2 linked regions of the Gimesia benthica genome follow. The protein of the gene in region 1 interacts with the protein of each later gene in a pairwise test. Links are inferred from orthologs where the notes say so. Each region holds a gene or a part of one and is shown on either strand. Other genes may lie near its edges. The genes, in order: def and F1728_RS03115.

Evidence for each region.
Region 2: the proteins of def (region 1) and F1728_RS03115 interact in binary tests that used the Escherichia coli proteins (3 or more experiments, as listed by UniProt). The link is inferred for Gimesia benthica from one-to-one orthologs.

What each region holds. Positions count from the first base shown.
Region 1 is NZ_CP043930.1:4,682,564-4,697,767, forward strand. What follows is about bases 8,033-11,007. They hold def (peptide deformylase), read left to right. Parts: upstream 8,033-9,212; coding sequence 9,213-9,803; downstream 9,804-11,007. Other genes in these bases: F1728_RS18190 (hypothetical protein), read left to right, coding at 8,033-8,541; F1728_RS18195 (hypothetical protein), read left to right, coding at 8,627-8,926; fmt (methionyl-tRNA formyltransferase), read left to right, coding at 9,919-10,911. In the rest of the region: F1728_RS18170 (DUF1559 family PulG-like putative transporter), read right to left, coding at 1-530; F1728_RS18175 (PSD1 and planctomycete cytochrome C domain-containing protein), read left to right, coding at 1,263-4,370; F1728_RS18180 (DUF1501 domain-containing protein), read left to right, coding at 4,425-5,858; F1728_RS18185 (sugar nucleotide-binding protein), read right to left, coding at 5,942-6,886; more of F1728_RS18190, read left to right, coding at 7,531-8,032; F1728_RS18210 (hypothetical protein), read left to right, coding at 11,041-11,370; F1728_RS18215 (DUF1570 domain-containing protein), read left to right, coding at 11,424-12,296; F1728_RS18220 (UbiA-like polyprenyltransferase), read left to right, coding at 12,445-13,308; F1728_RS18230 (VOC family protein), read left to right, coding at 14,585-15,001. UniProt on the Escherichia coli protein: Removes the formyl group from the N-terminal Met of newly synthesized proteins. Requires at least a dipeptide for an efficient rate of reaction. N-terminal L-methionine is a prerequisite for activity but the enzyme has broad specificity at other positions.
Region 2 is NZ_CP043930.1:771,552-786,740, forward strand. What follows is about bases 8,376-11,335. They hold F1728_RS03115 (aspartate-semialdehyde dehydrogenase), read left to right. Parts: upstream 8,376-9,328; coding sequence 9,329-10,342; downstream 10,343-11,335. Other genes in these bases: purD (phosphoribosylamine--glycine ligase), read right to left, coding at 8,376-8,760; lysA (diaminopimelate decarboxylase), read left to right, coding at 10,433-11,335. In the rest of the region: F1728_RS03085 (outer membrane protein assembly factor BamB family protein), read left to right, coding at 1-3,079; F1728_RS03095 (FAD-dependent oxidoreductase), read right to left, coding at 3,337-4,875; F1728_RS03100 (glycine--tRNA ligase), read right to left, coding at 4,930-6,585; F1728_RS03105 (2-phosphosulfolactate phosphatase), read right to left, coding at 6,679-7,434; more of purD, read right to left, coding at 7,480-8,375; more of lysA, read left to right, coding at 11,336-11,704; F1728_RS03125 (HEAT repeat domain-containing protein), read left to right, coding at 12,122-14,365; F1728_RS03130 (TlpA disulfide reductase family protein), read right to left, coding at 14,451-15,189.

The sequences.
Region 1 (15,204 bases):
AACCAGCTGGATGCGTAGTTCGTTCCGTAACCATCTTCCAGAAGTTTAGCAACCTGTAAGATACGGGCAGGGGTACCTTCTGTACCGGAAGTCCAGGTCGCACAGACACCATCACTCAGACGTGACAGTGGAGCAGAGTCTTTGTTACTGGTGTTGGCCACACCGATCATGTCGTTCAGTTTTTCTGAACCGAGCAGAGTCGATGAAGGGCACAGCATCTTCTGAGGAAGACCGGCACCACTGTTGACCATGTCAGCCACCCAGCCCCAGGTGTCAGGGCATCCGTCACGACGGAAGTCGTAAGCACCGGTGCAGTAGCGACCGCTGGGGTCAGTTGATGCGAAGGCGTGCATGGAAAGACCAAACTGACGCAGGTTGCTCTTACACTGTGAAGAGCGGGCAGATTCGCGGGCTGCAAAAACAGCTGGGATCAGCAGGGCAGCCAGCAGAGCGATGATCGAGATCACCACCAGAAGTTCGATCAGGGTAAAACCTGAGCGTTTCAGATTACGAGCACGTGATTTTTTCATTACAGTTCCTGTTAGTTTAAAAAGTTTGACAGTGACGCGAACAAATGAAGGCTAGTACGATTTACTTTTTACTTTTTTAAGAAACAGGTCATCCCCCATCACTCTGGCAATTGATGATGATCGAATATGATCTGCCCCCCTTGAACTCTCTTCTTTTCTTTTTACTCTCTTCGCTTCTGGTTGAATTCAACTCGGACTCGTGTGCAGAAATTTGCGGTGCCGGCTGCAAATCTCAGTTGGGAGTACAGTATCGAGATAATGTGAAGATCTTTCTCCCTGACATGTTAAGTAGAGATGAATAATGTGTGGCAGAATGAGACAAAACGGGCCTAGTGTTAAGGTTTGTTAAATATACGGACAGGTTTTGAAGGGGATCTTCATAAAAAGTGATCCGATTCCAACCGACTCTTTCAGGCAAAACTTGAATTCTCCCCTGCTGACTTCGTATAATGAACGACAAGATCTGCCAGGGAAAACTCCCACCTTGCCTGGCGCCTAAGTCACCTGCTCAAATGACTTTAGATGAAGTCGTGAGCTACCCCACTTTGGGTAAAGTGGCGGACCGGTATTCACTCGTGTCTGTGTTGAGACTCGAGAATCCTTCCCGTGCAGCAAAAAATTCCGGTTGGCAATGGTTGTGACCAGGTCTTTCCTGCTTAAAAAACTTTGCCACCCGGTTGACTGCTCACAGCGTCGGTTCTCGACTCAGAAAGAACGACCGAAAGCAGGATTATGGTCAAACAAACGTGCTCACTGTTCCTACTGTCTTGCCTGATGCTGACAGTCTCTCTTGGAAATTCCGCCTTTGCAGAATCAGGGGCAGCGCCTGCGGACCTTGATTTCGCTTCCGATATTCGTCCGCTGTTATCCGACGCCTGTTTTGCCTGTCACGGTCCGGATGATGAACACCGTGAAGCCGATTTCCGCATGGATCTCAAAGAAGGACTCTTCGGCAAAGCGGGAGAGCACGCATTGATTGTTCCCGGCAAACCGGAAGAGAGTCTGATCTATCAGCGCATGACCGCCGAGGATGAAAGTCTGCGGATGCCTCCTGCCGACTCGGGTAAAAAACTCTCTAAGGCAGACATCGAAAAAATCCGTCAATGGATCGCCGCCGGCGCTCCCTGGGCTTCACACTGGGCCTTTCAGCCACCAGTAAAACCACCCGTTCCCCAGGTGAAACAACAGTCGCTGGTGCAGAATCCGATAGATGCATTCGTCCTGGAAAAACTTGAACAGCGACGCCTCACGTTTTCCGAACCAGCAGACCGCATCACGCGTCTGCGTCGTTTGAGTCTCGATCTGATCGGCCTGCCTCCTACCATTGAAGAGGTCGATCAATTCGTCAACGATCCGAGCCCTTTAGCCTGGCAGAAACAGGTGACACGTTTGCTCGCGTCTCCCCACTATGGCGAACGCTGGGGTCGTCTCTGGCTCGATGCAGCCCGCTATGCCGACTCGAACGGTTATGAAAAAGATGCGCCCCGGAATGTCTGGCTCTATCGAGACTGGGTGATTGATGCCTTCAACGAAAACAAACCTTACGATCAGTTCATTACCGAACAGATCGCCGGTGACCTGCTGCCCCAGGCGACACAGGATCAAAAAGTCGCCACCGGTTTCATGCGGAACTCCATGCTCAACGAAGAAGGGGGCATCGATCCCGAAGAGTTTCGCATGGCGGCCATGTTCGACCGCATGGATACGATCGGCAAAAGTATTCTGGGGCTGACCCTGCAGTGCGGACAATGTCACACGCACAAATACGATCCACTGACGCAGGAGAATTATTACCAGATCTTCGCCTGCATCAACAACTCCTACGAAGCCAGCATTCGCGGCTATACGGATGAAGAACAGAAGCAGCGCACTAAACTGTTTCACAAGATCCATGCGATTGAAGAACAGCTGAAAGCACAGAAGCCAGACTGGGCCACAGAGATGGCTGCCTGGGAACAAAGTGTCAAGCAGAACCAGCCCCAGTGGCACGTTATGAAGCTCACGAACATCGACAGCAACTCGCAGCGTTACTTCGAACAACCCGATCATTCCCAGCTGGCACAGGGCTATGCACCGTCCCGCTTCACTTCGAATTTTGAAGCGACCGTCGATGCGTCCCAGATCAAGGCCCTGCGGCTGGAACTCTTGAATCATCCCAACCTGCCCGCAGGCGGACCTGGCCGCTCGACCGAGGGTTTGTGTGCTCTCACCGACATCAAACTCAGTGTCGAAAATCCTCAGGATGCAAAACAGAAAGCCAACATCAAATTCGTAAAAGCCTCGGCAGACTTTGCGAATGAGCGACAACAGCTTCAGAATCCCTATGCAGACAAAAAAGGAGAGCGCGGGTTTACCGGCCCGGTGGAGTATGCCATCGATGGTGACAACTCAACCGCCTGGGGCATTGATGGGGGCCCGGGGCGCATGAATCAGCCCCATGAAGCAGTCTTCAATGCTGAAAAACCATTTGGCTATGCGGCAGGAACGAAGCTGAAGATCAGCCTGGTCCAGATGCACGGCGGGTGGAACAGCGATGATAACCAGACCATGAACCTGGGACGTTTTCGCATCTCGTATACGACAGATGAGAACGCCGCCGCCGATCAAGTTCCCGATCGCGTTCGTGAACTGCTGACGATCTCCGCTGATCAACGCACACCGCAACAGCAGGCCGAAATATTCAGCTACTGGCGGACGCTCGTCCCGGAGTGGAAAACGCAGAACGAACAGATCGCCGCCCTCTGGAAACAGCACCCTAAAGGGACGACACAGCTCGTCTACCAGGAACGACCGGCACCGCGCGAAACACATCTGCTCGAACGTGGTGACTTCCTCAAGCAGAAACAGGTGGTCGATCCCGGTGTTCCCGACTTTCTGAATACACTGCCACAAGGGACGGAAGTCAATCGACTGACCTTCGCCCGCTGGCTCGTAGATCGAAAGTCCCCCACGACCGCGCGGGCCATCGTCAACCGCGTCTGGCAGGCGTACTTCGGTCAAGGCATTGTTACCACCAGTGAAGACCTCGGTTCCCAAGGGGCAGCGCCGACGCACCGCAAGTTACTGGACTGGCTGTCCGTCTGGTTTATGGATGAAGGTTGGGATCTGAAAAAACTGCATACACTGATTGTCACCTCCAACACTTATCAGCAGTCGTCCCGCGTTACTCCGGCACTCCTGGAGCAGGATCCCTACAACCGACTCCTGGCCCGCGGTCCCCGCTATCGCGTCGATGCGGAGATCGTACGCGACATCGCCCTCAAGGCCAGCGGTCTGCTCAATTCCGAAATTGGCGGCCCCTCTGTCCATCCCCCCGCGCCAGCCTTTCTGTTCGAAAAGCCGGCCAGCTACGGTCCCAAAACCTGGCATGTCGATCAGGATGACGATCGCTATCGCCGGGCCATTTATACCTTCCGTTTCCGTTCTGTCCCCTATCCCATGCTGCAGGCCTTTGATGCGCCGAACGGCGATATCGCGACGGTTAAACGCAACCGTTCCAATACACCACTCCAGGCACTGACCACGCTCAATGAAACACTGTTCATGGAATGTGCCACGGGTCTCGCGGAAACCACTCTGGCTGCTAAGGGCGCCTCCGATGCAGAGCGAATCGAAACTGCTTTCCGCCGCTGTGTCTCCCGGTATCCTTTACAGGCAGAAGTTCAACTGCTGACTCGCTTCCTGCAGAAACAACGCGACTATTTCGCAGCGCATCCGGAAGAGGTTAAGCAGATCACAACCACCAATAACAGCCCGGAACCTGCCACCGCCGAACTGGCCGCCTGGGTCGCACTTTCGCGTATCCTGCTCAACATGGACGAAACGATTACCAAAGAATAACAGAGGGAAGTGACCGGTGTTTCCGTCTCTTCCTGACCTCAACAGGTTATCATCATGAATCAAATACAACATCACGCACATCCGATCGCCAGACGCTGGTTTCTACAGCAATGCGGCGTCGGCGTTGGAGCGATCGCTACCGCACAACTGCTCCAGGAATCTGGTGACCTGCTGGCGAATTCCACGTCTGCACCGCAGGACCCGCTGGCACCTCGTGAGCCCCACCATTCGCCCAAAGCGAAGAACATCATCTTTCTGTTCATGGGAGGCGGACCCAGTCATCTGGAACTCTTCGACGATAAACCGGTGCTGAGTAAATTCGATGGCAAACTGCCGCCTGAAGAACTGCTCAAAGGTTATCGGGCCGCGTTTATCAATCCAAACTCGAAGTTCCTGGGGCCGAAGTTCAAATTCAAAAAGCATGGAGAATGCGGTGCGGAACTCTCCGAGATCCTGCCCCATCTGGCGGATGTCGTCGATGACATCGCCATCGTGAAAAGTATGAAGACCGATGCTTTCAATCACGCCCCCGCGCAGATTCAGGCACTAACCGGTTCTCAGCTCTTTGGTAAGCCAAGCCTCGGCGCCTGGACGCTCTACGGGCTGGGCAGCGAGTCAAAAAATCTGCCTGGCTTCGTGGTCTTCAGTTCCGGCAATAAAGGCCCCAGTGGGGGGAGTTCCTGCTGGGGCAGCGGATTCCTGCCCACAACGCATCAGGGAGTCATGTTCCGTGGCGGACAGGAACCGGTGCTCTACCTGAAAAATCCTCCCGGGGTTTCCAGTGAACTCCAGCGCGATTCGCTCGATACACTCAAAGCCTTGAATCAGCGTCATCTGGAGCAGGTGGGTGATCCCGAGATTGCCACCCGCATCAATTCCTTTGAAATGGCGTACCGTATGCAGGCCAGCGCACCGGATGTGATGGATCTTTCGCAGGAAACCAAATCAACGCTGGAATTGTATGGTGCAGAACCGGGGCAGACCTCGTTCGCCAATAACTGTCTGCTGGCCCGTCGACTGGTGGAACGGGGTGTTCGCTGCGTGCAGCTCTTCCATGAATCATGGGATCAGCATGGCGGCCTGGTAGGCGGACTCAAGAGTAACTGTGCCGCCACCGATCAGGCATCCGCAGCACTCATCAAAGACCTCAAACAGCGGGGATTGCTCGAAGACACCCTCGTTGTCTGGGGCGGCGAATTCGGACGGACGCCGATGGTGCAGGGGGGCAATGATGGTCGCGATCATCATCCCAACGCCTTTACCATGTGGCTCGCCGGCGGCGGAATTAAAGGGGGGACGACCATCGGTCGTTCAGATGATTTCGGCTTCAATGTGATCGAAGATGAAGTTCCCGTTTACGATCTGCACGCCACGATCCTGCATCTGCTGGGCCTGGATCCGCATCAGCTATCCTTCCGTTTCCAGGGACTCGATCAGAAACTGATCGGCGTGAACCCCGCGAAGCTCGTGACAAAAATCCTGGCTTAACAGTTTGTAGCAGTATCAAAAAAAAACAAACCCCTGGTGTCGATCCACCAGGGGTTTTGTCTTTGGTTTTAAACTGCTTCGCGTTACGCGGCAATTTCCTGCTCGTAATAACGCATCGGCTCGTTGTTCAGACGATTCAGGTAGCCGTTGGTCTGCTGGTCGAACAGACGCTGCAAGCCGTCATCCAGCATCGGCATCGAGATGCTCAGAGCCCGACGGATTTTGCGGGTGTGCAGAGAAGTTTCTCCGTTGGCAAAACCGGTAGCCCGTTCATTCATCACGGTAGCCCGGGGCAGCAGGGGAACAGTCAGTTCGAATTGCTTGGCCAGACGCTGGACGAATTCCAGCGGACTGATGCGTTCGCCACCAGCCACATGGAATGTACCTGTCAGACGTTCCTGGTAAGCGTGTTCGATAATCGCGGCCAGGTCGGTGGCCAGCAGAGGAGTGCCGTGCCGATAGCAGTCGAGGTCGGAATAACTTCCGTCCTGCAGAGACTGTACCAGCTGCTCAACCTGTCCTGTACCGTAGGCGGCGGGAGTCCAGCCGAATACGTTTGTGCGGATAATCAATGTATTGTTGCAGAGACTGACTTCACGTTCGATGGCCCGTACCAGTTCGGCTTCGGGGCTTTCGCACATGCCCTGGCAGTCCTCTTCGTGGAACATCCAGGGGCCGGTGAAGACGGCGTCTGACGAGATATGTGTGAATCGGGCGGAGTGCAGTTCCGCGGCACTGACCCAGTTACGTGCTGCCAGCACGGGGTCTTTGGTGGAAAACTTCGCAGGGTCAACCGACCAGGAAGAATTCGCTGCGACTCCACAATAGACAACCCAGTCGGGACGAACCACGGACATCCAGTGCTGTGTCGTTTCGACATCATCTTCCTGGTAAGTGTGTGTTTCGCATCCCTGCAGGGAAACTGGTGTAGCTGAAGTTAATCCGACAACCCGATATCGACTGGATAAGCAGGTTGCTATATTTGCTCCGGCAACCGTATCAAGTCCAATAACCAGAACTGTTTCCACGCCGCGCCTCCATGCTTAGACGTTGTTGTATTTCTGTCAGTAAACTCTAAATCATATCTGCTTTTCAATTTCAAATCTCTCTCAACTCATTGAGAGGGACCCATCATATAGATGATGGTGAAACTCAAAAGTCCGTCTCGCCCGTCAATCCATTTGACTCGCGAGAGGCGGATTATAGAGGGCACTCCCGATTTTCACCAACCCCAATTTGAGAGAGAATTTTTGCGACCGAATTCTCCCCTGATCAGCCCGGGGCAGAATGCGACTTGCATCAATCATTGCTGAATCATTTCCTTATCAGGAGCCGTCTGTTCCCGCTCTGAAATGACCTGAATTCAGTGGGTCTTATATGAGAAAACGAAAATATTTTTTTAAAAAGGATCTGAAATCAGAAAAAAGATTAAAGGTTTTTGGTTTGAGCGCTTTCTTTCGTATTGACCTCATTTTCAAAAAGCAATATCTTCCCGCCTCACATTCGTGATCACTGCGCCTGGTTCACAGGTTGATCACACACCTCCCACACTGATTCCCATCAATCGATTTCAGATTGCACTTCGTTTTTGTCAAAGTCGTGTTTCATTCACTCTCAAAATGAAACGCAGCGCGACACCATATTCGTTCTTACATATAAAGACTGTTTAATCATGTCTGTTTCGCGTCAACTACCGGATTACCCGATATTGCTGTCAGGAGTAGCTGCTCCTGTCGTGAAGGGTTTGCGCGAAATGGGACTGCCTGTCACAGAGCTGCATGATGACCTGGCCCAACTCTCAGGCTATCAGTCATCCAGCTGGAATCTGTTGCTGGTGGGGTCACAAAAAGCTTTCAACGTCCGAGATCGACAGTTGCTCTCTCACTGTCGGATTCCGTTGATTGACCTCGCGGAATTCACCAGTAAACAGGCGCAGGCACGCACCCGGGACGAAATGCATCAGAAATCGTCACACGGAATCGAACAATTCAATGCTGCATTTGTCATCCGACTCAAAGACCGGTTACAACAGACCGGCGGCGTCTGGATCCGACTCAGCGATTATCCATATCCCTTCCAGGGAGTCATCTGCTACGGTGAATCCGATCTGGGACGGGACTTCCTTGAATACACAAATGTGATGAGCCCCCTGCCGGTGACCCTCGATCACCTGCATCTGAATGCAGAAGCAGGCTGGTTGAACCGGGCGAACGAAGAATCGGCCCGCAAACTTCGCGTGGAACTGGTCAGCAGCTACCGTCAGGGACTGCCGGTCTCGCTGACCTCAATCGAATCGCAGAATCAACTCAAGACATTATTTGAAAACATCAATCTGGACCGCAAACAGATGCCGCTGGTCTGGGTGACTTCACTGACCACGTTTTTCCGCTGGTGGAACCTGCGTCGCGAACTCTCCGTGAGTATCAACCGCCGGAACACCTCCTGGGAAACGATTATCTCAGGTCAGTTTGAAGGCTTTCACCCCGGTCTGCAGATCTGGAAAGGGCGCCACTCCGCAACCGTGGCACTTTCGCGGGGCGTGAATGAAATCAGAGACGAACTACTCGCACTGGCGATGAATCAGGAACGTCATCCCGGTGGTTTTACAGCGCATTGGGCCGGCTCAAAGTCGAGCATACTCCCTCTGGGCTGGAATCGATCGGCGGCATCGGCTGCCTCTTAAGCGTAAGAACTATTCCACATCAAAGAATGATTATCAGCGATTGAATTTTTCAGTCGCTCCATTGTTGAAGAAAAGGATTGAACTCATGAAACGTTTCGGAATTACAATGCTGGGTATCGCATTGATCGCTCTGACAACAGGATGCCAGTGTGGACGTTACGGCAACTGCGGCAGCTGTAACTACGGTCCTTCCATGGCACCAGTCATGCCCTTTGGTGGCGGTGGATGCTCAACCGGTAACTGTGGTGTCGGTGCTCCGACTTACGCACCTCAGGGAGCCTACAACACCTACGATACTTATCAGTCCACAGCAGCTGCTCCTGTCATCCAGGGATCAGTACCAGCTACCGCTTCTGCTCCACTTGACCCGCTGCCCATGTATTAAGATGCATGTGATAGCGGCTGTGCAGTGGCGTCTGGTCGTCTCGGCCTGAGACGGGTCGACAGGCACGACAACACGTTCGTGGCCTGCGCCGCGGCTGACCAGACGCTGGAAAAAACGCGAACAATGCCATTGTTCGCGGGGATAAGGATTGTATCTCCCGTTCGGCCTTGCTATACAGTTAGTTATGTATATGGCGTCCCTCCCTGCGCGCTCTTCGCAGAGACTGGAGCACCGTCATCGACTGATTTCTGAACTGTGTATCATACCCCGCCGGGTACATCAAATTATGGCTGCGTTGCAAATCGTCAATTATCCCCATCCCGCCCTCCGCTGGAAATCCAAACCCATTAAAAGCATCACGCCTGAACTGCGCGATATCGTCAAAACGATGTTCGAGCTCATGTATCAGGCACGGGGCATCGGACTGGCAGCCAACCAGGTTGCACTTCCGTATCGATTGTTTGTGATCAACCTGACTTCCGATCCCGGCGAAAAAGAGGAAGAGTTTGTCTTCATCAACCCGGAAATTACCAAACGCAAAGGGACGGCCGAAGGGGAAGAAGGCTGCCTGAGTCTCCCCCAGCTTTACGGCGACGTCAAACGATCCGAAGAAATTACCGTGGAAGCTTACGATCTCAACGGACAGCTGTTTGAGATCACGCTCGACGATCTGGCAGCCCGCGCCGTACAGCATGAATACGATCACATCGAAGGCGTCATGTTTACGGATCGCATGGTTGAAGCCAAAAAGGCTGAACTGGAAGCCCAGATCGCCGACTTCGAAGCCCAGTTCCGTCATCAGCAGGATCGAGGCGAAATTGCTTCGGATGAAGAACTTCGCAAACAACTGGCCCAGCTCGAACTGGAACTGGATTAACACAGCCCCTCAACCGCAGCGAGATACTGTTTTCGCCCGGCTCCCTGTCTTTGATGCCAGTCGGCGCAGCATGGCGAGTGCAGACTGAGGCTGACTCATCAGGAGGAGATTTCCCGTGCCTTTAAAAGTAGTCATGATGGGGACCGGCACCTTCGCGATTCCCGCGTTTCAGGCGCTCATTGATTCCGAGCATGAGGTTCTGGCCCTGTATACACAGCCCGATCGGACCGGTCGCGGACATCACCGCCACAAAAACCCGATGAAAGAGCTCGCCCTGGAACACGAGATCCCTGTCTTCCAGCCGCCGAAAATCAATACCGCGGAAGCGCTCGAAGAACTCGACCAGTTACAGGCGGACGTGTACCTCGTCGCCGCGTACGGACAGATCCTCTCCCAGAAACTGCTCGATATGCCCCGCTGTGGTGCCTTTAATCTGCACGCGTCCCTGCTGCCAAAATATCGCGGCGCCGCCCCGATTCTCTACGCGATCCAGAACGGCGAGACCCGTAGCGGCGTCTCGGTCTTCCGAATTGAACGCGCCCTCGACTCCGGCCCGATCGCCGGCATGGTCGAAACCGAAATCGGTCCCAAGGAAACAACGGGACAGCTGCAGGATCGACTCGCCGACCTCGCCGCACCGCTGGCCATGCAGTTGCTTACCGATATTGAAGCCGGCACTCTCGTCGAAACGCCACAAAACCACGAGGAAGCCACCTTCGCCCCCACGCTGGACAAGCAGGTCGGCGCGATTGACTGGAACCAGACCGCCGAACAGATTTCCTGGCACGTCCGGGCCATGCAACCCTGGCCCAGCCCGTTCTCCTTCCTTCAGCATCCGGGGCAGGATCCCCTGCGTCTGCAGATTCTGGACGTCGACCCGCTCACTCCGGAAGATCTGGAAGCCCTCGAACCGCAAGTCGATCCCCAACAGGCCGCTCCCGGAACGGTTGTCTTCGCCGATAACAAACGAGTTGTCGTCAGTACAGGATCGGGGCTGCTGCAGCTCAACCAGATCCAGCCGCAAGGTAAGCGGGCCATGCAGGTTAAAGAATATCTCTGCGGTCGGAAAATCCATCCGGGGGACATTTTCGGTACTCCCGCCACTTAGGGTGGTCTTATGTATCGTCATTGCGACTGAATCCTCAGGTTCACTCTTGCCGCATTTGCCGGTTTCTGAGATGATCCCGCCCCTGATCAGCAGGCGAACCTGGATTTAACACACAAGGAAGTGAGTGAGATGCGCCGAATCGTAGCCGCTTTGATTTTCATGATGATCGGAGCGGGTGGCATGTATGCCGCATTTGAATATCACATCGTACAGTCAAAGGAAGGCTGGCACCTGGTCCCCAAGTCACAGGCCGGACTCCACGATACTTACGCTGACATCAGAAAATGGCAGGCGACCACCTGGAAAGACCATCCCCGGCTGGCCCAGTCACTGATTGATGATGGAAAAGGGAACCTCATTATTCAGTCCGCATCGAATGGATTCTTCGACGGTCTGTTTCCCGGTACGGATAAGCAGCGCTCTGCCGCCAATCCGGAATCCTCCCAGAAACGTTTATAACTGCGACTTACTGACAGATACTATCCCCGCTTACTGAGACCCGACTGCTCACCGTGAAAACCGAATTACCCGTCAGCCCGGATCAGACTCCCCACCGGAAGTCATGGCCCGCATTCAAAGCCCTCGCTCTGAATGTCTGTCTGACACTTTGTCTGTTCTCAGCCCAGGGCTGCCGGACCGCAGCGAAAAATCAGGCCGTCCATCTGCCCGCACGACACAGCGTCAGTGCCGAACAGCTGATCGTGCTCAGCGATTTCAAACTGGGGCAGGAACATCCTCTGTTTCAGGATCTGATCCAGCTGCGGGAAGATGTTGCCGCCACCCTGAATATTCCCTTGAACAGCGAGCAGGTCACCGTCTACCTCTTTTCCAATCAGGAAGAGTATCGCAACTATCTCGATCTGACTTACCCGGGGCTGCCTCCGCGTCGCGCTTACTTTGTGGGTACTCCCAAAGAGCTCGCCGTCTACACCTTCTGGGGTGACCGCATCCAGGAAGATCTCCGCCACGAATTTACACACGGACTCCTGCACGCCAGCCTGAAGACCGTTCCGCTCTGGCTCGACGAAGGTCTCGCGGAATACTTCGAAGTCGCCGGCAATACCCCCGGACAGATCAATCGCGATCACGCGTCCCGACTCACCGCCGCCCTCAACAACGGCTGGAAGCCCGATATGAAACGCCTGGAACAGCTCGAGAAGGTCTCGCAGATGCAACGCGTCGATTACCAGGAAGCCTGGGCCTGGACGCATTTCATGCTGAACAGCACGCCCGAAGCCCGGGATGCACTGCTCGCATATCTCTCGGAACTGAAGACCAACGAATCTCCCGAGGTCCTCAGTGCCCGGCTGCCTCGCGACATTCCCGGCGTCGAAGATCGCTTCGTGAATTATGTCGCTTCGCTGAACACTTTTCCCAGCCGGTAAGGTCGGAAACCTCCGATTCCTGCCTCTGCGCCTGAGTTTCCCGTCTCCCTGACTTGGGTGCCCGCAGCACATCAGCTAAGATGAAGCCAGCGATCGTATCCTGTGATCAACCCCGACCGCTCAACCCTCCTCTGATGAGATGAATTCAATGCTGGCCCGACTGCGCCTGTTACTCGAACTGATTCGCTTCAGCCATACTATCTTTGCCCTCCCGTTCGCACTGCTCTCCGCAGTACTGGCCTGGCGCGGTCAGACCGTTCGCTGGCAGGAACTGGTGGGGATTCTGCTCTGCATGCTGTTTGCCCGATCGGCAGCCATGGCCTTCAATCGACTGGTCGACCGCGATATCGACGCGGAAAATCCGCGAACCGCAGGGCGACACATCCCGGCAGGACTCATCAGTGTCCGCGCGGTAACCATCTTCACCCTGCTGACTTCACTGGCCTTTATCGCTTCGACACTCCTGTTTTTACCCAATCGCTGGCCCCTCTACCTCTCGGTGCCGGTGCTCTTGTTTCTGCTGGGCTATTCTTACGCCAAACGCTTCACCATCTGGTGCCATTACTGGCTCTCGACAGCCCTCATGCTCTCACCCCTGGCCGCCTGGATCGCCATTCGCGGGTCGCTCTCGCTGGAACCCATTCTGCTCGGAGCGGTCGTCTTCTTCTGGGTCGGCGGTTTCGATATTATCTATGCGTGTCAGGATGTCCATTTTGATCAGGACAAGCGGCTTTCCAGTATCCCCTCCCGCTGGGGTATCAAAAAAGCCCTGCGTTTCGCGATGTTCAGTCACCTCATGACCATCGTCTGCCTGTTCAGCCTCTGGTATGTCGCCGCGTTGGGCATCCCCTTTCTGATCGCCGTCCTCGCGGTCGCGGGACTGCTGATCTATGAACACCTGCTGGTCAATCCGGATGACCTGGGACGCGTGAATCTGGCCTTTTTCCACGTGAACGCCGTGATCAGTATTGGTTTGTTCTTTGTGGGATTGATCGATGTCTGGCTCGCATAAGCCAGCCTGAAACGTCATAATGAAGAAGTCCTGCTGCGCGGTCGGCAGGTCTGTCTAAACACCATTATTCTGATACGCGAAACGAATCAACAGACAGTCTGATGAATCTGAATCAAAACGAACAGGAACAGCTCGCAACCATCACCCGCAAAGTCGAAACCGGCGAGCGGATCACCTTCGACGAAGGTGTTTTTCTGGACGAGAAAGTCGATATCCTGACGCTAGGCGGCCTGGCCAATCAGGTCCGTGAACGCAAGAACGGGAACTTCGCGTTCTACAACACGAACATCCACCTGAACCCGACGAACGTCTGTGTTTATCGCTGTAAGTTCTGCGCCTTCCGGGCCGACCTCAAATCAGAACGCGGCTACACCTTCACCGAAGACATGATTCGCGAACGTGTTCAGGAAGCACGCGTCAGCGGCGCCACGGAAATCCACGTCGTCGGCGGGCTGCATCACCAGAAAAATTCGACTGGTACCTCGACGTCGTCAGCACCATTCACGACGAATATCCCGAGCTGCACATCAAGGCCTGGACGCCCGTGGAAATCAACTGGTTCAGCTTCATGACCAAAAAGCCGACCCGCTGGGTGCTCGAACAGATGATGGAAGCCGGCCTGGGCAGCATGCCCGGCGGTGGTGCTGAAATCTTCCATCCCGAAGTCCGCGAAAAAATCTGCGAACACAAAGCCGACGCGCAGAGCTGGATCGACATCCACCGCGAAGCTCACAACCTCGGACTGCGGAGTAACGCCACCATTCTCTACGGCCACTACGAAGAGGCCAAACACCGCGTCGACCATCTCTGTCGTCTGCGGGAACTGCAGGATGAGACCGGCGGATTCCAGACGTTTATCCCGCTGGCCTTCCATCCGGAAAACACCGGGATGTCAGAAATTCCCAAAGCATCCGGACTCACCGACCTCAAGATGATCGCACTCTCGCGGATCATGCTCGATAACTTCGATCACATTAAAGCCTACTGGATCATGCTCGGCGAAAAGACCGCACAGACCGCCCTCAGCTTTGGTGCCGACGACCTGGACGGAACCGTGGTTCACGAACTGATCTATCACGATGCCGGAGCCAAAACGCCGGAAGGGCTGACCGTCGAAATGCTGCATCGCCTGATCAAGGAAGCAGGCCGCATCCCCGTCGAACGCGATACCCTGTATCGGCACATTGTCCGCGACGGTGCTTCCTGGAGCATCGGGGAACCGATTCTGGCCTCCTCCGTTTCCTGATCAGCAACCTGAAACAAGAAAGGCGAATTCATGTCCGATGTTGACCCCACAGAATGTGTGCAGGTTCAGGCCTTCGATCACATCACTCTTGTGGTCAAAGATCTGGAAGCCGCGCGTAAGTTTTACGTCGATTTCCTGGGTATGGACCAGGTGCCCCGGCCCGCGTTTTCCTTCGAAGGCCACTGGTACCAGATCGGCGGACAGCAGATTCACCTCATCCTGGAACACGATCAGTCTGGCGCAGCCGGCCAGGCCGATGTCGAACCGAACACCCGCACACACCATTTCGCCTTTCAGGTGCAGAATGCGAATCAGGCCTACGCACAGGCGCTCCAGCAGGGAATTCCCATTGTTTCGCCTCCCAAACCCAGGCCCGATGGAGCTACTCAGACCTTCGTCAACGATCCGGACGGACACATTATTGAGCTCTGCTCGCTCGGATCCTGAAGCCTCGGCAGGTGTCGGCTGGCACTGTTATAACGGTTTTTCAGGTCTCGCAGATCGCAGCGGGGCAGGGTTCAACGACGCGAGGAATCAGTTCTCAGAATCGACTGGAAATTCCACCAGAGGATAAGGTATACTTGGAACGAGAGTGCTCATCGAAGCTCATTTCAATCAGACGAGTACAAGACATCCATTAAGCAGACAGC
Region 2 (15,189 bases), 3.9 Mb from region 1 along the record:
TGACGGCTCGATTTTCTGGAAACAGGGGCTGGCTTACGTCGATCAGCCGATTTATTCAGATCGCGAGCGATCATGGCAACAGGCACCGCTGGCCTCTAGCGAGGGGATCATTGTCTGTACAACACAGATCGATACCGTAGTCGCGTTGGATGCTACAAACGGCGACCTGCTCTGGAGCTATTATTACGGTGAAGGGGATAACTCCCGTCGGATCGCTCAGAAACGCTATTATCGCCCGGTCAGTTTCGGACATCCCGGACTCACGAGTGCCCCGGTGATCTCCGGCAACCGTGTCTTCTACCTTCCCAGTGGCTCCCCCTACATTCACTGTATTGACCTGCAAACAGGACTCCCCCTGTGGGAAGAAGTCAATCGCGAGGATGGCGAACTGATCGCTGCCGTAGTCGATGAGACTGTGCTGGTGCTCGGGGCTGACTACTGCCGCGGTCGGCATATCGAGGATGGTCGAGAGCTCTGGCATCTGCAGGTAGGACCAGTTTCCGGCATCGGTTTTCTTTCTCAGGAGAACTACCTGCTGCCGACCAGAGCAGGGCATGTGCTCAAAATCCATGTTCCGACCGGAAAGGAAGCAGGCTTCTCCCTCAGCAATACGAATCAGATTTCAAGTATCTTGAACCACGAGTTTAAACAGGACCTGCAAGAGGGCGCAGCCTATGCTTATGAGGTCGTCAAGCGAAATGGGGAGCCATCTCCTTCAGAGCAGAAACAGTATGACTGGGCTCCCGGAAATATTATCGCCCATCGTGGGCGGATTATTTCGCTGGGTCTCTGGCAGATTGATGCGTTTCCCCAGGCCGAAGCGATGCTGGCCAGCCTGCCTGACAATCAGCAGTCGCTATCTCCTCAACAGAAACAGATCGACCAACTGCTCAAAGCCGAACTCGAACTTGCCCTGGGTAACCTGACCGGTGCCCAGCGTCGCCTGGAGTCTCTTCTATCCAACCAGGCAGTCCCAGACATCCAGAATCGTTCCACAGCCCTGCTGCGGGAACTGCTCTATGCGGAACTCAATCGTGGTGGTCAGAGTGAAGCGGAACTCCTGGGTAAGCTGGAGTCGCTGGCCCAGACACCTCTGGAACGGGGACGCTTCCTGTCTCGTAAATCGAAGTACCTGCTGGAGCAGGAGGACTACCATGGGCTGATGCAGGTCGCTGAGGACTTCAAAAAAATTGAGGTCAATCAGCCGCTGGCCATGGCAGGAGACACACATCATCTGGTCACCGTACAAAGCCTGATCGCCGGGCTGATGCAGCGGATCGCAGACAAAGCAGATCAGAATGACCAGGCAACTCTGAACTCCATTATTGTCGAAGATCAACAGACGGCCTTACAGGGAGCGAACATCTCAGAACTACAGGCTTTTCTCGACACCTATGGCAGCTGGTCACAGGCAGTAGCAGTACGGAGTACACTGGCCCAAAAAATGATGCAGTCCGGACAGATTCAACAGGCGGAATTTCTACTGATGCAGAACCACGCCGATGCGAATCCCCATGTTGCCGCGGAAGCCGCCCGGCAGTTGCTTGAGCTTTGGGAAGCAGTTGGCCTACCGCATGAGGCGGCGGGACTCCTGAAAGAGCTCAATGAGAAGTATGCAAACATCCCGTTGGAGAATGGACAGACCGGAGCAGAATATGTCGCGCGTTATGACCGAGGGTCTGCTGCCTGGTCGATCTATCAAGCCATGCAACCTTCGAGAGATAACGTAACCCGGGTAAATATTCGTCAAAGCGACGTCGCTGCTCCTGCGCCGCAAATCGCGGCTACCTACAGAAACTATGAACGAAAGTTTCTGCCGCCACCAGAGATCTCGCAGTTGTTACTGAAACAGGGCTCCCTACTCACCGTGGTTAATCGGCACGCCGGTCAATCAATCGGTCAGGTGAAAGTCTCTGACCGGATTTCCTATCCCTATCATTCGCGAAATACGCGTGTGGGTCATTTTATTCCCCTGGGAAGCAGTCATAAAATTCATGGTGTTTCACTGCTACAGCTGGAGGGTGATGTTTCAGAGCCCCTCTGGACTACCGAATTCGACGATTTGAACAATTCTCAATCGCTGTTTTATGTCGGCCCTTCCGGACCTCGTGTCTGTGTCTTTCAGTGGGGCAACCGTCTGTTCGGTCTGAATCCTGCGAATGGAAAAGTACTCTGGGAGCGGAAGAACATTCCTTCCAAATCCGGTTTCCTTAGTGATTCCAGCAAAGGGCTTGTTGGTGATCAGGAAGCGATCGTCGCTTTCAGCATCAATCGTACGAATTACGATGTTTACAGCGCCATCACTGGAGAACGGATTCGCCAGGGAGAACTTGAGCTCAACAGCCGCATTCGACACGTATTTGGTCGCAAGCTGTTTTATGAAACCACATCCACGACCGAAAAGCGAGTCCGTCTCTGGGATCCGTTGACTGATCGACTACTCCTCGATGAGCCGGTGGACAACTCCGGTTTCTCTACTCAGATTTCCGATACCGAGCTGGCAATTCTGCTGCCTCCGAACCGGCTGCGAGTTCTGAATGTGGAAACGGGCGAGACCATGATCGAGACTGACATCCCTGATGAATATCTCAAAAACCTCAACAAGTTCATCGGCTTTTCCGACCACGGATGCTATTACTTTAATTTCTCTTACACCACGCCGCGTCGTCGCACACCGCAGAATGATTTCTTCATCAGTGACTCATTCCTGAATGTCGTGCACATCGATAATGACCTGCTGAGCATTGATAAGCAGTCCGGCAATATCCTCTGGAACCGCAATCTGCCTAAACGCTCGTGGATCGACACATCTCAGTATGAGTTGCCTTTCCTGATTTTCATGAGCAAAATCCGTACGGAATCCCGGACCCGGAGTTATTCGTTCCTGTTCGAAATTCTCGATGCCCGGACAGGCAAGACCATCGGCTTCAAGGATAACATCCTCAAGGACACGATTTTGCAGATGCAGATCGACCCCCGCTTGCGGAAGATTATCCTGCAGGGGATGCACAGTGCCGTGGAAATTGATTACCAGAACCCAACCCGGGGACTGGAGAATCTGCTGGACTCTCCGTTGTAACAGAAACTGAACGCAGGCCGCCTTCAAAAGCCCTGTTTCCGGAACCCGTGGCCGGGAAATTCAGGAATACCGGAGCCTCGATCATCCGGATGCTTGACCCGAACCTCACTCCCGTTTAGTCTGTCATAATCTTGAATTCGCGGCTGTCGTATAATGGTATTACCCCAGCTTCCCAAGCTGGTGACGAGGGTTCGATTCCCTTCAGCCGCTTTTCTTATCTGACAGACTCAGGTACTCTACCAAAGCTTGCTTAGCGTTTAGCTTTTTACCTGCTGCTGATCTTCCCCGCGAATCTGTGCCAGCTGTTTGGAAACGGCAGAGAAGGGGACTTCGTGAGGCATTTTGTCTGAAGTCGCCGCCATTGCTGATGCGACTCCGGCTGCTTCCCCCATCGCGACCGCATTCCCTGTGACCCGGTAACTGCTGTGCGCGATAAAGTCACCGCTGATGCAGCGTCCAGCCATCATCAGGCCGTTGACATCCCGGGCGATCAGAGCCCGTAACGGAATGTCATAGGGTTTTGATTTGAATGGTTTCTTTTCAATCGCCTTGGTTTTACCCGGGTTGGTGGAATGCACGTCGATCCCAAATCGGACATGACAGATTGCGTCATCAAAGCGGGCACCATTTTTCAGATCTTCACTCGAAACGTAATAACGCCCCAGAATACGACGTCCTTCACGCGTTCCGATCTGTTCTGCGGTCGCGATAATCTCAAGGTTCGTCCAGGGATCCCCCAGTTTCTTGAGACTGTTGACCAGCTTGTGTACTTCTCGACGTGCCTGCAGGGTTGCGTCGGTAACGTGAGCAGCATCGATCGAAAGTGTTCCATATTCATGGTTGGCCATCATCGCAAACAGGCCGTCCCGCACCCGGAAGATTGTCGGTCCACCATAAGAGGGATCCACGCCGGCACGCTGAAATTCTGCCAGCAGGTTCTTCTTGGGATTCCCCAGTTTGCGGGGTTCTGCATCGCCGCGGACAAACTGGGCGATCCCGTCTGTCGTTACGCCGGTCAGCAATACCATCAGACTCATCGGCTGGGTGAGCCCGGTACCGGGCTGCCCGAACTCATAGCCACAACCGGCCTGTGCCGCCATGTCGCCGTCACCGGTACAGTCAATGAATGACTTCGCCCGCCAGGCCTGTCGACCCGACTTCGATTCAGTGACAATTACCGACAGACGATTGTTGATGTCTGTCACAGCCCCGACCACGCGGGTATGCAGCTGAATCTTGACTCCCGCTTCCAGCAGCATGTCTTCGAGTAACAGCTTGGTTTTTTCGGTGTCGTAGGCGACCGACCCGTTATTCAAGACATTACTGGCATCACGTTCTTCGAGTTTTTCCAGAATCTCATGCATAATGCCCGGCTTCTTCTGCGCATCGATAATCAGTGTCAACGCACCAGCAGTCCAGACACCTCCCACACAACCATTCACTTCCAGCAGACGGGTTTTGGCTCCGCTGCGTGCTGCTGCCAGGGCTGCGGCAAAACCGGCCGGGCCACCACCACAGACAATCACATCGTCTTCTTCCTGAATGGGGATATTCCGGGCGGCTTCGTGAAAGATCTTCCCGTCTGGGGAAATCCAACCGCGGGTACGAACATGTTGCGCCGTGGAGTTCCAGACCGATTGACCGCCTCCATCCAGAATCAGCGTATTTGAGGGCCGCGTCACACCATCGACGAGGGGTTGTTTGTCAGCCGCATTGGCTGCCCCCGTCAGGAAGGCGGCAGTTCCACCGGCCAGATATTTTCCAAAATCGCGGCGGTCTATCTTCTTGTCTGCCATGTCAGGCTCCTCATATATACTGATGTCTGGATGCAGTTGAAACGGGGCTGGCTCTTAACCGTGAATGCGCCGTTGAACTTCCGCCACGATATCATCGATGGGAATTCGCTCCTGTTTCAGCGAATCACGATCACGCATGGTCACACAGTTATCCTGTTCGGTATCCCCATCCACTGTCAAGCAGAAAGGTGTTCCGATCTCGTCCTGACGCCGATAACGACGCCCGATTGCTCCCTGTTGATCGTAGACGGCCTGGATCCCGGCCTTTTTCAACTTCCCGTAAATGTCGGCAGCAACTTCCGGCATGCCCGCCTTTTTGATCAGCGGGAATACGGCTGCTTTCACAGGTGCCAGTTTGGGATGGAACTGCATGACGGTACGAGACTGCATCTCCCCCTTATCATCGGGTTGTTCGTCTTCGTAATACGCTTCACACAGGAACGCCAGAGTGGCCCGGTCGGCCCCTGCAGCCGGTTCAATCACGTGGGGAATGAACCGTTCGCGCGTCTGATCGTCGAAGTAGGTCAGATCTTTCCCGCTCCCTTTGTACTTAGGCTGACCATGCTCGTTCTTTTCAACCACCAGCTGATCGCCTTCTCGTACCAGTTTTCCTTCCATGTGGGAACGCAGGTCGAAATCACCACGGTGGGCAATACCTTCCAGTTCTCCATATTCGTTTTCTTCCATGAAGGGGAAGGCGTACTCGACATCCGCCGTCCCGACAGAGTAGTGCGCCAGTTCTTCCTGGGTATGGTCGCGGAGAATCAGGTTCTCAGGATTAATCCCGTGCTGAATGTACCAGTTGTATCTGCGGTCGCGCCAGTACTGATACCATTCGAAAGATTCATCCGGATGACAGAAGAACTCCATTTCCATCTGTTCGAATTCGCGCGAACGGAAGGTGTAGTTCCGCGGCGTAATTTCGTTACGGAAACTCTTTCCGATCTGGGCGATCCCGAACGGCACTTTCACGCGACCACTGTCGACGACATTCTTGAAATTCACGAACATCCCCTGTGCGGTTTCCGGACGGAGAAAGGCGGTTCCTTCCTCGCCCGAGAGAGCACCGATGATTGTTTTGAACATCAGGTTGAACTCACGAGGCTCAGTCAGTTCGCCCCCGGTATCTGGACAGCGGGCTTCCAGCTTACCGGTCGCGGGGATGCCAGCGTCTGCCAGCATTTTCGCGTATTCCATCAGGTTACAGACTGAAATCTGCGGCTCTTCGCTGTTGGAAAGATTATTGTCTTTCTCGTATTCCGCAATTGCTTTTTCCAGCCGCTTGCGTTTGGTTTTAGAGAGACCTTCCTCACCGATGTCTGCCATATAAGTTTCACAGGCGACCGGTTTCTGATCGGAAGCATAAGCGACTGCAACCGAGACATGATCTACGCGGAAGCGGGCCTTGGACTCTTTAGAGTCCACCATGAAGTCGTGGAACAGATCGAAGTGCCCCGAACTTTTCCAGACGCTGGGATGCATGATAATTGTAGTTTCGACCCCGGTCATGCCAAATGGTTTGGGGGCACCTTCGGGCGCAATGAGTTCGTTGTGAGTCGTGATCATATCGGACCACCATGCTTCACGGACATTCCGCTTGAGTTCGACTCCTAATGGGCCGTAATCCCAGAACCCCTGCAATCCGCCATAGATCTCAGAAGACTGAAAAACAAACCCGCGTCGTTTACACAACGCTACAATCTTTTCCATCTCTTTTTTCATTGATTTGGTCTTTCCATGCTGTCTTATACAGACATACTCAACTTCGGATTAAACAGAAATCGGCTTGAGAATCATATTAGTTCAGCCGGCTGAAAACGTAATCAGGCCGGTCTGGTGATCAAATTCAGGGACTTGTGAAATCAGTCCACGCTGGCAACATAATTGAATATCCTCTTCAAAGCCACGCCGAATCAGGTTGCGGCCTCCCAGGCTGGCGCGAACTCCCTGTAACAGGCCATCTGGCTGCTGGATCTGTGTCCGGTAATGGTCGATCACGATCCGTGTGGAATCGTCCAATACCAGATCCTGCTCGCACTGCTCGACCAGTTCGGATGCAATCGCACCGGCACAGAGACAGTCTTCTCCCGTAACGACCCCATCCGTTCCGGCACAGACCAGATAGATCAGCCCGTCACTCGCTTTGAGAATTTTCAGCAATGCGTCCAGATTAAGAAACGCCCCGATCAGGATTCGTCGCGCCTGGATGGCTCGTTTCAGTGCCCGTGTACCATTACTGGTGGTGAAGACAATCTTCCTGTCCTGTACCACGTCAGCAGGATAGCGGGCAGGGGAGTTATCCAGATCGAAGCCTTCAATCTGAATCCCTTTGCGTTCGCCTCCGAGCAGAACCTGCTCGCCTGCAGACCGGAGTTGGTCGGCCAGTTCACGGGCTTCGTCGATTTCCTGACACGGAATGACCGCCTCGGCTCCGGAATTCAGCGCGTAGGTCATCGTGGACGAAGCACGCAGAATATCCAGAATTACAGCAACACTCCCTGAAAACTCTTCAGGTTGTGACAAGACAGGTAAAAAGCAGGTTCGTATCTCAGCAGGCATGGCTCGTACTGTCGGTCGCGCTTTCCTTCAGATGAACAACAGGACTCAGCGAGCCTTGTCGGAAATATCCTTGCGGCACCAGGCACCATCCCAGCGGATGCACTTTACGGCCTGGTAGGCTTTCAGCTTGGCATCGCTGATCGAATCACCAATTGCGGTGACTCCCAGCACACGCCCGCCATCGGTGACAACCTGCTCATCTTTCATGGTTGTCCCTGCATGGAAGACTTTCGTGTCCGCCAGTGCTGCCGCTTCATCCAGTCCGCGAATGACTTTCCCTTTTTCGTAATCGCCGGGATAACCTTCAGCGGCCATCACCACACAAACGGTTGGACGTTCGTCCCACTCCAGTGGCTCGATATCGTCCAGACGCTCTTCCGCGGCTGCGAGCAGGAGTTCTCCGAGATCGGTCTTGAGCCGCATCAGCACCGGTTGTGCTTCGGGATCACCAAATCGCACGTTGAATTCCAGCACCTTTGGTCCCTGGTTGGTGATCATCAGACCGGCGTAGAGAATCCCGTTAAAGGGTCGATCTTCAATTTTCATGACGTTGACCATCGGCACCAGAATCTTTTCGATGATCTCGCTCATCAATGAATCGGTAACCAGCGGAGCAGGGCTGTAAGCTCCCATGCCACCGGTATTGGGACCTTTGTCTCCATCGTAGGCCGCTTTGTGATCCTGAGAGGTTTCGAGAGGGATAATCGTCGAACCGCTGACGATCGCCAGAATACTGACTTCCTGGCCAATCAGCTTCTCTTCGATGATGATAGTTTTCCCTGCATCGCCGAACTCTTTGATTTTCATCAGCGACCTGATGGCATCCAGTGCTTCCTGTTTTGTGTCACAGATCAGCACACCTTTACCCGCAGCCAGACCGTCTGCCTTAATCACCAGCGGCTGTTCTTCGCGGTCTTCAACAAAGGCCTCGGCCGCCTCAAAGTTATTGAATGTTTCTGATTTCGCTGTGGGAACATTCGCCTTCCACATCATCTGCTTGGCGAACGATTTACTGCCTTCCAGCTCCGCAGCCGCTTTGGAGGGACCAAAGACCGGAATGCCTTCCTTCCGCAGAGCATCTGCCAGACCTGCGACCAGTGGAACTTCGGGGCCGATAATCGCCAGGCCGATGGCTTCTTCCTTCGCAAAGGCGACCATGCGGGGGATATCCGAAACACTGATATCCACATTCGTTCCATCCAGACAGGTGCCTGCATTACCTGGAGCACAAAAGACCTGGGAGACGGATTCGGACTGAGCCAGTTTCCAGACCAGAGCATGTTCCCGACCACCCTGACCAACCACTAACACTTTCATCGTTCTCAATACCTGCTTGTTATTCAACGTCTAAAAATAATCAGGGATCCAGTCCTGCTCCGACTGTTTCCTGCTGAAAGTCGCATCCTAAGATCCTCGAAACCACCTCACAAAGGAGAGACGATGACTCTGGTGCCATTGTCAAGATGCGCTCAAAATGAGGGTTTTAACAGCAGTGGAGTATATCAGCACTGTTTTGCCCCTAGTAGCATCGCTTCCCCAAATTTATATTTTGCTCCTAAAAAGCTGCTTTTTCCCAATAAGAGAACTGAGAATCCAATTCGATTCCGCATTAACTTTCTTCAGAAACCGTTTCTCAGATATCTGTACTCAGACAGCCGTTGGACGAATGCCCCTTCAGTCTCTATAATGGTTCATCCGAAACAGATTCCCCGTTGCGGGCTTCGACCAATCTACGGTCGATGAACCCACGCAACCTGCTGCCTGTCACAGCTGAGGGAGTCATGGTATAACGTACGCAAGCTGAAATTACTCTTATCGTACGATTCCTGCTGAGTATTGACTTAAAGTGAATCAGCAAAAAGACTTTTAACCTTTTTATTCTCTGGAGATTAAAGTGTTTGATACTGTCGCCATCATTGGTGCCACCGGTGCCGTCGGGCACATCATGCGGAAACTGCTGGAAGACCGGAACTTCCAGGCGAAACAATTTCGATTTCTGGCTTCGGCCCGCTCCGCAGGCAAAACACTCGAATTTCAGGGAAAAACATACACTCTGGAAGAACTGACCAAAGATTCTTTTGAGGGAGTCGAGCTGGTCATCGCGTCTACCCCGGATGATGTTGCCGCCGAATTTCTGCCCTCTGCAGTCGAAGCCGGCGCGATCGTCATCGATGAATCGGGTTACTGGCGGATGAAGCCGGAAGTGGCGCTTGTCGTTCCGGAAATCAATCCCGAAGCGGCCCTGGAAGCAAAAGGGATTATCGCCAGCCCCAACTGTTCGACCACTCAGATGGTCATGGCCCTGAAGCCGCTGCACGATGCTTCTCCTGTGAAACGGGTAATCGTCAGCACATACCAGGCGACCAGTGGAGCAGGGGTTGCCGGCACCAGCGATCTGCTGGAAGGTTCACGCGCCTATCTGGATGAAAAAGACTACGAATATCAGGTCTTTCCTCACCCAATCGCCTTCAATGCGATCCCTCAGATCGGCAGCGAAAAGGAAGACGGCTACACCAGCGAAGAAATGAAGATGGTCTACGAAACCCGTAAAATCCTTGGTGATGAATCCATCCAGGTCAATCCAACCTGTGTCCGGATTCCCGTTGCCAACTGTCACAGCGAAACCATTACGGTCGAAACCGAACGCCCGATTTCACCAGAAGAAGCCCGCAAGCTCTTCTCTGAATTCCCCGGAATCACCGTAGTAGACGACCTGCAGAAACTGGAATACCCGCTCCCCTCGAATTGTGATGGAAGCGATGAAGTCTTTATCGGACGGATCCGCCGCGATATTTCGAATCCGAACGGGCTCTCATTCTGGTGCGTCAGCGATAACCTGCGTAAGGGGGCCGCCACCAATGCGGTTCAAATCGCAGAACTGCTGGCGAAACACAAAGCCTGCACCTAAGCAGGCTTTCGCCACCTGTTTCGTCTTCGCTGCTTCGCGCGTTGATTTTCTTTCTGTTTACGATGATTTTAGCCTCGTGAAAGTTACGCAATGACCGCCTTTCATTACCAAAACGATGAACTGTTCTGTGAAAATGTCCCTGTTGCCCAACTGGCAGAAGAATTTGGAACTCCGCTCTGGATCTACTCCAAATCAGCTTTCCTGGGACGGTTAAAAGAGATTCAGGATGCGTTCGCCGAAGTCGATCCGGTCATCTGCTACTCCGTCAAAGCGAATGGCAACCTGAGCATTCTCAAGACCATGAACGACGCCGGCAGCAGTTTCGACGTCGTTTCCGGTGGGGAACTGTTCCGGGTAAAACAGGCTGGTGCAGACACGACACGTGTGGTCTTCGCGGGAGTTGGTAAGACGGACGAAGAAATCCGCCAGGCTCTCCAAGCCGATATTCTGATGTTCGATGTTGAGAGTGAAGCCGAACTGGATGCGATCGCTGCCATCGCGGGAGAGTTGGGCTGCGTCGGTCGGGTCGCACTGCGTCTCAACCCTGATATCGATGCGAAAACACACCACAAAACCACGACCGGTAAAAAGGGCAACAAGTTCGGTATGGACATCGAACGGGCCACCGAACTGGCAGATAAGGTTCTCAAAGATGATCGTCTCGAGCTGACCGGCATCCATATGCACCTTGGTTCGCCGATCCTTTCGACCGATCCGTATGCCAAAGCGGTTAAAAAGGGAGCTGAAGTCATTCAGCAGCTGCGGGATAAAGGCCATAACACCAACTGGATGAATCTGGGTGGTGGTTTTGGGATCAGCTACAAAACGGATGAAGGCCCTTCCGCACAGACTTATGCCGACGTGATCGTTCCTACAATCAAGGAGATCGGCTGTCGTCTGGCTCTGGAACCCGGACGTTTCATCGCCGGAAACTCAGGCATCCTGGTCAGCCAGATCGTCTTCACCAAGCGGGAAGGGGGCAAGTTGTTCTATATCCAGGATGGCGGCATGACCGATCTCGTCCGCCCCGCGATGTATGACTCCTATCATCGCGTCTGGCCCGTCAAACCCAAGGTGCCCATGCCCTTTGACTGTGAAGGCGAAATCGCAGGCTGCGAGCCTGCAGACGTCGTGGGTCCGGTTTGCGAGTCCTGCGATTATTTCGCCAAAGATCGCTATCTGCCTCCCATGGAACGGGGCGACTATCTCTGCATGTTCAGCGCGGGTGCGTATGGTTCTGTGATGAGCAGCAACTACAATGCCCGCCCCCGTAGTGCAGAAATACTGGTGGATGGCAGCGACTATCAGGTTATTCGCCGTCGCGAAACCTACGAAGAGCTGATCGCGCTCGAACAGGCTTAAGCTTCAAATGGGTTCCCCGACTCAACTTCCCAATCTGTTCAGAAGACCAGATTCCGGTGGTCGGGTTATAACAGTTATCGGGTTCATGCCTGCTTTGCTGCGCTGAGAGCAGGAAAGCAGGGGGGCTCCGCTTCCTTCGATTGAACCGTTATCGCCGTCAGAAACGATGATACTTGATACAGAAGCTGCCGTGGAGAATATGTCCATACGAATACCAGACAACAGATTTCTGTGAAGAGTCTATTGAAATAATTGAATTATGTTGTTTTGGGTAAGGTGATAAGAATAGTATATTAAAACTGTTACTATCATCTCGCTGAGAGATATTCTATCTATCAGTTCGACAGTGCCTGCTCAGGCTCTGTCTCGATAGCCGCCATGAATAGCCGACAACCACGACGACACGGAGTCGACTGAATGTCTTTAAATAACCGGATCCTGGCATTAATTGCTCTGGTATTTCTCTGCGCTTTGAGTACGCCTTCTTCCGTCTGGTCTCAAGAACCACCACCGGCCACAACTCCTGAAACAACAACGGCTACCGGCCTGACTGCCGATGATCTGCTGCTCTCCAAGCCTGAGACCCCCGAACAGCTGATGCAGGCTGTGGTGCAGCTGACAGACCTGGGGCATGCGGCTTCCGCCAAAGCGTATCTGGACCAGTTGCTGAAAGGCAATCCAGACGATGAACTGATCCTGAAGCTCCGTGACAAGTACGGTCCTGCTGCTTTTCTCCGCCTGGCTAATAACAAGAAACTGCAACCCGAGTCGATCACCCTGTTAAAGAAAATGGAATCCGCCTTCAGGGCGTATGCCACAGATCCCTCCCGGATTAACTCTCTGATCGATGCACTTTCGGGAACGCCTACGGAACGGGACATTGCCATCATTCAGCTCAAATCGGCTGGTGAGATTGTTGCTCCTCCAATTCTCAAGCAACTGAGCCAGAGCCAGGACCCGGCACGAAATGACGAACTGACATTTGCCCTGACTCAGCTTGGTGATCCTGTCGTTCCGCCACTGATTGCAGCCCTGCGGGCACCACAGGAGAAAATTCGTAAAATCGCAGCAGACGTTCTCGGCGATCTTGCCCGACCGACTGATGCCCTCTACCTCTGGAATCCCGCTTTTTCCCAGAGCCAGCCGCAAAGCGTTCAAGTGGCGGCCCGCTTGGCACTGGCCAAGATCCTGGGTAAGAACCCCCGCAAGACCTATGAGCTGAATCGCCATGAAGCGCAGCTTGTACTGAAAAATGCGGCCCTCAACCTGTACCAGAAACATGAAGCGAAATCAGAAACCCAGTCCATCTGGGTCTGGGACAATGCGGCTCAGACGGTCGTCAAGAAGGAACTCCCCGCCCAGGAAGTCAACCTGATTGAAGGACTCCGACTGGCCAAAGAAGCTCTGGAAATGTCTCCGGACAAACAGGACGTACAAACACTCTATCTGGCAATGGCGCTCGCCCTTGAAGCATACCAGGTTGGCTGGAATCAGCCATTACCCGAAGGCCCCGGCACGACCTTCAACCTGGCCCTGCTTTCCGGTCCCTCTGCAGTCAGCCGTGTGCTGGCCCTGGCGATGAAACAGGGGCATACTCCCAGTGCTCTCGCCGCCCTCAAGGCTCTGGGTCAGATCGGTTCGCGCACACTGCTGCACGAACAGCTCGACAAGCACTCATCTCTGATCGCCGCCCTGAATTACCCCGATCGACGGGTACAGTTTGCCGCTGCTACAGCGATTCTGCAGCTTGACCCGGCAAAACCTTTCCCGGGAGCCAACCGCGTAATCAGCATCCTGACCCGCGCTCTGCGGGGCGAGGGCACACAGGCTGCGATCGTGGTCGACAGCAGCATTCCCCGGGGACAGACCATGGCGGGTGTGTTCCACGAGCTGGGATATGAAACCACGCCAGTTCAAACAGGCATGGCCGGTTTCAAAGCCGCCACCGATCGCATGGATGTCGAATTCATCGCGCTGGAATATAACATTGCACGCTGGGGGCTCTCTCAAACCATCGCCAACTTGAGAGCCGATTCCCGGACTGCAAATATCCCAATCATCATCTATGGCCCGCTACGCCTGCAGAACAAGATTGAATACTCGACACGCTATTATCCGCTGGTCAAGTATATGGTCGAATCAGAAAACACAGACGATATCGGCTCACAACTCAAGCCGTTTCTGGAGGGACTGAAAACCCCCGAACTCACCGGCGAACTTCGCTCCGAGTACCGGGCGGCAGCCTTGTACTGGCTGTCACACATCGCTTCCAGCCAGCGAACGAACATTTATGATCTGAAACAGGCTGAGCAGCCTCTGCTGGACCTGGTTTCCGACCGCAGTCTGGCATCGAACGCCCTGATCACACTGGGTGGAATCCCCACCCGCACGGCACAGGAAGACCTGGTGCAGGTGATTACGACTCCGACCTTTGAAGCAGACGTGCGTGAAATCTCCGCATTACAGCTGGCGTTCCATATCCAGAAGTTTGGACTGATGATCGATACCATGCAGATCTCGGCACTGCAGAAAGCCTACCAGGCAGCCAAAGATCCCAAGTTGAATACTGCACTGGCATCGGTGATGGGAACCCTCATGCCGGATAGCAAAGTGGTCGGCGAGCGGCTTCAGAAGTTCCAGCCTGCTGGTGCACTGCCTTAAGCGAGGCTTTTGCGACATCCGTAAAAAAACTCCGCAGGCTTTAACGAGCCTGCGGAGTTTTGTGTTTTAATAAGCTTGAGAGATGCTACTGGGCACTCGCCTGTGTTTTCTTTCTCAGCAGTGATCGCAGAGGTTCTTCCAGCAGTTTCACATCGGAAGTAACCACTTCGGTAATCCCCGTGTGATCCACCAGCATCATCATTGGCACACTACGTACGCCGTAGTGCAGTGCGGCCGGGTTGTTCCAGCCCCGCTTGTCACGAGCTGAGTAGAAGATCTGACGCCAGTCGAGTGGTGACTTCTCCTGGAAAGCATCGATGGCTGGTTCCTCCAGGTCCAGGTTGACGCCTACGATTTCAAAACCGTATTTGCGGTACTTCTTGGAGAGGGCCTGGATCTCAGGCAGCTGTTCAATAAAGGGTTTGGCAGTTGTCGACCAGAACACGACCAGCACCACGCTCCCTTTGTAATCGTCGATGGAGACATAACCACCTTCAATGGTCTCTCCGGCCAGCTGAATCGGCTGTCCTTTCAGCTTCAGACGACGAGACAGTCCGGCGACCTGTGCGGTCTCATTGCTTTTGGGGAACCTGGTTTCCAGATCGAGACAGCAGTCCAGGGCTGACTGATTCAAACCGTACAGCTGACAGGTTTCTGCAGCGGCCTGCAACATCTGTGGTGCCCGGATATTTTCCTGGGGAAAACGGGTGGCGAACAGACGAGCCTGCTTGACGAACTCTTCAATCCAGCGCGGGTCCTGCTGCGCAAAACGCTGTGCACTGGTATTCGCAAATTTCGCGACGGTGAAGCCAGCTTCCGCAGCG